Ketobacter alkanivorans: one gene and its partner. Each later gene encodes a partner of the first gene's protein in a complex. Links are inferred from orthologs where the notes say so. Each region holds a gene or a part of one and is shown in the gene's direction. Other genes may lie near its edges. The genes, in order: Kalk_RS19185 and Kalk_RS18575.

Evidence for each region.
Region 2: the proteins of Kalk_RS19185 (region 1) and Kalk_RS18575 are in contact, whole or in part, in a solved structure (PDB 8BNU), measured with the Escherichia coli proteins. The link is inferred for Ketobacter alkanivorans from one-to-one orthologs.

Annotation. Positions count from the first base shown.
Region 1 is NZ_CP022684.1:4,478,525-4,481,805, forward strand. Bases 82-3,041 are described here. They hold Kalk_RS19185 (3-hydroxyacyl-CoA dehydrogenase NAD-binding domain-containing protein), read left to right. Parts: upstream 82-469; coding sequence 470-2,614; downstream 2,615-3,041. Other genes in these bases: Kalk_RS19180 (acetyl-CoA C-acetyltransferase), read left to right, coding at 82-452; Kalk_RS19190 (tetratricopeptide repeat protein), read left to right, coding at 2,775-3,041. Outside these bases: more of Kalk_RS19180, read left to right, coding at 1-81; more of Kalk_RS19190, read left to right, coding at 3,042-3,281. UniProt on the Escherichia coli protein: Catalyzes the formation of a hydroxyacyl-CoA by addition of water on enoyl-CoA. Also exhibits 3-hydroxyacyl-CoA epimerase and 3-hydroxyacyl-CoA dehydrogenase activities.
Region 2 is NZ_CP022684.1:4,343,646-4,346,877, forward strand. The notes cover bases 272-3,182. They hold Kalk_RS18575 (acetyl-CoA C-acetyltransferase), read left to right. Parts: upstream 272-1,042; coding sequence 1,043-2,323; downstream 2,324-3,182. Other genes in these bases: Kalk_RS18570 (3-oxoacyl-ACP reductase), read right to left, coding at 272-702; Kalk_RS18580 (NADPH-dependent 2,4-dienoyl-CoA reductase), read left to right, coding at 2,531-3,182. In the rest of the region: more of Kalk_RS18570, read right to left, coding at 1-271; more of Kalk_RS18580, read left to right, coding at 3,183-3,232.

The DNA of each region.
Region 1 (3,281 bases):
CTGGTAACTCCTCTGGAATAGTAGATGGTGCCTCGTTGGTGTTGATTGGCTCCAAGGCCAAAGGCGAAGCGCTGGGTCTGACCCCTCGTGGTCGTATCGTTGCCACGGCCATCACCAGTACCGATCCTACCATCATGCTGACCGGCCCAGGCCCCGCGGCAGACAAAGCGCTGGCCAAGGCTGGTTTGACCTATGATGACATCGATTTGTTCGAAGTAAACGAAGCCTTTGCTTCCGTGGTTATGCGTTTTATGAAAGACACCGGCGTGCCCGCCGAGAAGATAAACGTGAATGGCGGCTCTATAGCGTTGGGACATCCACTGGGTGCTACCGGCGGCATGATTCTGGGTACCGTTCTGGATGAGTTGGAGCGGCGTAATTTGAAACGCGGTCTGTGTACTCTGTGCGTGGGTGCAGGTATGGGTATCGCAACCATCATTGAGCGCGTTTAAGGGCCAGGAGAAGAACAATGAGTGAAGCTATTCGTTACGAAAAAGACAGTGATAACATCGTCGTATTGACGATGGATATGCCAGGCCAGTCTGCCAATACCATGAATGCGACCTACAAAACGTCCATGGATGATTGCATTGACCGCTTGGAAAAAGAAGAAAATCTTGCTGGAGTGGTTTTAACCTCTGCCAAGAAGACGTTCTTTGCCGGTGGCGACCTGAATGATCTGATCAAGGCGACTCCAGAAGTAGCGCAGGAGTTTATGGACGGCGTAACAGCAGTGAAAGATCAGCTGCGTCGTTTGGAAAAACTGAAAGCGCCAGTGGTTGCTGCAATAAATGGTGCTGCATTGGGTGGTGGTTATGAAATCTGCCTGGCCTGCAACCATCGAATTGCAATCAATGATCGTAAAACCAAAATTGGTTTGCCGGAAGTGACATTGGGATTGCTGCCGGGCGGTGGTGGTGTGGTGCGTCTGACCCGACTGCTGGGTTTGGAAGCAGCAGCGCCGTTCCTGCTCGAAGGTAAGCAGGTCAACCCTGAAGCGGCGTTGAAAGCCGGTTTGATCCATGAATTGGCAGATAATGCGGAAGACATGTTGGCGAAAGCCAAGGCCTTCTGTAAGGCTAACCCCAGCGTTCAGCAGCCCTGGGACACCAAAGGTTACAAGGTTCCTGGTGGTACGCCGTCTCATCCTGGTCTGGCTATGAAGCTGCCGATGATTCCGGCCATGCTGAAAAACAAAACCAAGGGCTGTTACCCTGCACCAGAAGCGATTTTGAGTGCGGCAGTGGAATCCTTGCAGGTGGATGTGGACACGGGCTTCAAAATTGAAGGTCGTTACTTCACTAGCCTGGCTATCGGGCCGGTTTCCACCAATATGATTAAGGCATTCTTTTTTCAGCTGCAGCAGATCAGCAAAGGCAGCAGCCGTCCTAAAGGTTTCGAGCACCACACTACCAAGAAAGTGGGTATCCTCGGTGCCGGTATGATGGGGGCGGGTATTGCGTATTCCTCTGCTATGTCTGGCATTGAAGTGGTGCTGAAGGATGTATCTGAAGAAAACGCGCAGAAAGGTAAGGACTACAGCAAGAAATTGCTGGATAAGGCGATCTCTCGCGGCAAGATGACCAAAGAAAAAGCCGAGGGTATTCTGAGCCTGATCAAGCCTACTGGAAATGCCGAAGACCTTCAGGGCTGCGATCTGGTGATCGAAGCGGTATTTGAAAAGGTTGAATTGAAAGCGGCTGTAACTCAAGAGGCAGAAGCGCAGATGCTGGCTACCGGCGTGATGGCTTCTAACACCTCAAGTTTGCCCATTACCGGGTTGGCGCAAGCATCCAGCCGTCCTGCCAATTTCATTGGCCTGCACTTCTTCTCTCCTGTCGACAAAATGCCGCTGGTTGAGATTATTTGCGGTAAAGAGACGTCTGATGAAACTCTGGCTAAGGCACTCGATTACGTATTGCAGATTCGCAAGACTCCGATTGTGGTTAATGACGCCCGTGGTTTCTTCACTACCCGTGTTATCGGTACATACGTGAATGAAGGCTTGGGTATGTTGGCCGAAGGGCTGAATGCTGCCTCTATCGAGATGGCTGCTGCTAAAGCTGGCTTCCCGGTAGGCACCTTGGCCATAAGTGATGAGCTGAACCTGCAAACCATGCGTAATATTCGTTTGGCAACAGAAGCTGCTTTGAAAGCAGAAGGCAAATCCCTGCCAAAAGGCGCTACTGACGGTGTCATTGATCGTATGATCGATGAATTCGATCGTGGTGGTAAGTTGGCCGGTAAAGGCTTCTATGACTATCCGCAAGGTGGTAAGAAGACTCTATGGCCGGGCTTGAAAGAAGCCTTTGGTGCTGGCAGCAAAGAGATTCCCTTTGAGGATATGCAGGAGCGTTTCTTGTTTGTGCAGTCTCTGGAGACAGTGCGTTGCATGGAGGAGGGCGTGATTGAGAAGGTGGCTGATGCCAATATTGGTTCCATTATGGGTATTGGTTTCCCTGCCTGGACTGGTGGAGTGGTTCAATACATCAATCAGTATGGCTTGCGCAAGTTTGTTGCCCGTGCCCAGGAGCTGGCTGATAAGTATGGCGAGCGTTTCAACCCACCTGCGCTGTTGGTTGAAAAAGCTGAAAAAGACGAAACCTTCGAATAAATAATTCGAGCAAGTTGTAAGGTTTCAGATTAAGCCCGCTACTGGTTTCCCGGTGGCGGGCTTTTTATTGGGTGTTTATTTGGGCTCTGGGTGTGCCTGGGTGGAAAAGCTTTGTCTCCGCAGTGACGCTGTGTCTATACTTTGCACATAAGGGGGACACATGGCACGTCAATTTTGTAAATATCATCCACTGGAACCCGCGCTTTGGTATAGCCCGAAGCGGCATATTGCCTTTTGCGAACGCTGCGTCGACAGCGGCGAGACGCTGGGGGGTATGGGGCAGGCCCGTTGTTTCGTCAGTGGTGAAGAGCTGGACTATCTGGGCAGCGCTAATACCGCTCAGCCATTCTGGGATAGGTTGGGGGCTTTCTTCAGGTACCCATTTAAACCAGACAGTCTCATTGTTATTGGCGTGTTTGTGCTCGTAGCTTGGGCCTTGGTGGGCTTAATGGATCTGACGTCGCTGCCGATTATGCTGATCGCGGGGTTGTGTCTGCTGGCCTGCATTACTCGTTATGGGTTTATGATCATAGAGTACAGTGCCGAAGGTCGGTTTGATCCGCCAACGTTGCAGGAAACTTTTTCTGAATCCGGTTTCAATGTGTTAGTTCAGCAGGTTGTGGTGCAGCTGATCTTCGCCGGGTTTACCATCGCGGTAGCGCTGCTC
Region 2 (3,232 bases), 130 kb from region 1 along the record:
ATCCTTCAGAGGCTGGCTCCAGTTGAAATCAGCTTCTACGGATTTGGCTTTGCTGACGCGCAATACTTGAGCGTCTACAAAAGCAGATTTAGGCGACAGGAAGAAACGCAGTGCAGATTCTGCTGCTTTTTCAGCTTGTTTGGCCACATACACCAGGTTGCAGGTTGCGCCCTTCTTGCCGATTTCCTTCGCTACTGAGCGAACAAAACCTTCCAGTGCGCGCTGAGCAATTTGTTGGCGTGGGTTGGATTTGCAGGATTCGGGAGGCAAACCAATAACAACAACCCGAGCGCAGTCGTTTAACTTGCGAATGACGGGGTGGAAAAAATTGTGCAGTTCACGGGTTTGCTCGCTGGTTTCGATGCCGGTGGCATCAAATATCAGAGCTTTGAACTTAGCGGCTTCAGCGGAGGAGTCCACAGCGGTAAGCGTAAGCTCCGCTTTTTCTCCGGCGGCTTGGATTTCTGCCAGGGCGCTGCCATTATTTGGGGTTTGAACCGTGGCGTTGCTGGCCTTCAATGTGCTGGCAATGGACTCAGCCATGCGGCCACCGGGGGCTGCGCCAACAAGAACGTTTCCGGTTACGAATGAAGTTTGAGCCTGTGAGTGACGTTCCAGTTGGGTGGGAACGGGCAGGTTCAAAGAAGAAAGAAGAGAACGTCCAACGTTGCTGCTGAGCATGGATTCGTAAACATCGGCCATCGGTCAGATCCTGTGTGTTTGTGCGTTATATGGTATAGTTTCGCCCCTTCGCGATCAGCTATTGCCTGATTGATCAGGTAATAATCGGCGACTTGGCTTGGTAGTCGGCACGTATATTAAAGTAGTTGCGTTGAAAATTGAATTGACCCGCATTAAGAGCCTGCAGGTCAGTTGTGCCAATGCGAGACAGATTAGTCTGGGTAGACTAGCCTCCCACGAAGTTTGCGTACGTTGACGACGGCTTCCAAGCCGATTGTAGCCCAATGCGATTTCTTAAATTGTAAGCAACTCAACACGTTATGCTCCCTGATGAGGAGCGCATTCAACAGGAAGCCATTCCATGAAAGTAGATAAAGTTCGTAAAGTAGCCATTATTGGCGGTAATCGAATTCCTTTCGCCCGTTCCAACTCGGCCTATTCTCATGCTAGCAACCAGGACATGCTGACCGCAGCACTGAATGGATTGGTGGATCGTTACAATCTGTCGGGCGAACTGCTGGGCGAAGTTGTGGGTGGCGCTGTAATGAAGCATTCCCGCGATTTCAACCTGGTGCGCGAATCTGTTCTGAGCACCCAGTTGGCACCGGAAACCCCTTGTTATGACATTCAACAGGCCTGTGGCACCGGTTTAGAAGCCGCCATCCTGGTTGCTAACAAGATTGCACTGGGTCAGATTGATAGTGGTATCGCTTGTGGAACCGATACCACGTCCGACGCGCCTATCGGTGTGAGCGAAGGTTTGCGTAAAATTTTACTGGAGTTGAATCGCGCCAAAACCACTCAGGATCGACTGAAGCTGATCGGTAAGATTCGCCCCAAGCACCTGATGCCTTTGATTCCTGCCAATTCCGAGCCGCGTACTGGTTTGGCCATGGGCGATCATTGCCAGATCACCGCTAAAGAGTGGAATATTCCCCGTGATCAGCAGGATGAACTGGCGTTTAACAGCCACAAGAATATGGCGAAAGCCTACGAAGAAGGCTTCTTCGATGACATGCTGACGCCATTTATGGGGCTTGAGCGTGACAACAATATGCGTGGCGATACCTCGTTAGAGAAGCTGGCCTCACTGAAGCCTTGCTTTGATAAAGAAAATGGCACCATGACGGCTGCCAACTCCACACCACTGACCGACGGTGCTTCTTCTGTGCTGCTGGCCAGTGAAGAGTGGGCAAAAGAGCGCGGCCTTCCGGTGCTTGCGTACATCACCTTCTGCGAAACAGCCGCGATTGACTTCGTTGGTAAAAAAGAAGGCCTGTTGATTGCGCCTGCTTATGCCGTACCCCGTATGCTGGATCGCGCTGGTATCAAACTGCAGGATTTCGACTTCTATGAAATCCACGAAGCGTTTGCTGCACAAGTACTGTATACCTTGAAAGCCTGGGAGGATGAAAAGTTCTGTAAAGAGCGCCTGGGTCGTGACGGTATTCTGGGTAGCATTGATCGCAGCAAATTGAACGTCAAAGGCTCCTCGTTGGCCGCAGGTCACCCCTTTGCTGCCACCGGTGGCCGTATCATTCATACACTGGCCAAGCTGTTGAATGAGAAAGGCTCCGGTCGCGGTCTGATCTCCATTTGTGCTGCAGGTGGTCAGGGCGTGACAGCCATTTTGGAGAAGTAATACTCTTCAGGGTAAGTAAAAAAGGCGGCTGTAAAGGCCGCCTTTCTTGTATCTGGGGGTTACATTTCCCCGGAGCAGCTTGAATTTTACGTTCCGCAAACGAAAGCAAGCAGACTGTTCAGTCGGGTTACTATTCCTGGCTACCGAATTCAGATAGGTGCGCTAGGATTGCATCAGCACTTACGAAAGCCTGTTTCAGGAGATAACATGAACAAGCACTATCCTCACATGCTTCAACCATTGGATCTGGGATTCACCACGTTGCGCAATCGCGTCTTAATGGGATCCATGCACACCGGGTTGGAGGATCGTTTCTACCATATCGACAAACTGGCTAATTACTTTGCCGAGCGCGCCCGTGGTGGGGTGGGGATCATTGTTACCGGTGGTTATTCACCAAACCGCCGGGGTGACCTTCTGCCCTACGGTTCCAGCATGAATAGCAAGGTGACAGCAGTGCTGCATCGCCACGTGACCGGTAAGGTTCACAATGAAGGCGGTAAGATCGCACTGCAATTGCTGCACGCCGGTCGTTACGGTTATACCCCCTACAGCGTTTCTCCCTCTGGTATTAAATCGCCCATTACGCCTTTCAAACCGGCAAAGATGAGCGCTAAAGGAGTGCAGGGCACTATAGATGATTATGCCCGAGCTGCTGAGTTGGCTCAGTTTGCTGGCTACGACGGTATAGAGATTATGGGCTCGGAGGGCTACCTGATTAACCAGTTCTTGGCCGAGCGCACGAACAAGCGTACTGATAAATGGGGCGGCAGTGCTGAGAACCGCATGCGTTTCCCATTAGAAGTCGTGCGCGCAATTAGAAAAGCGGTAGGTTCCCATTTCATAATTATCTACCGCATTTCTCTTATGGATTTGGTTGAGGGAGGGCAAACCTGGGATGAAGTGGTC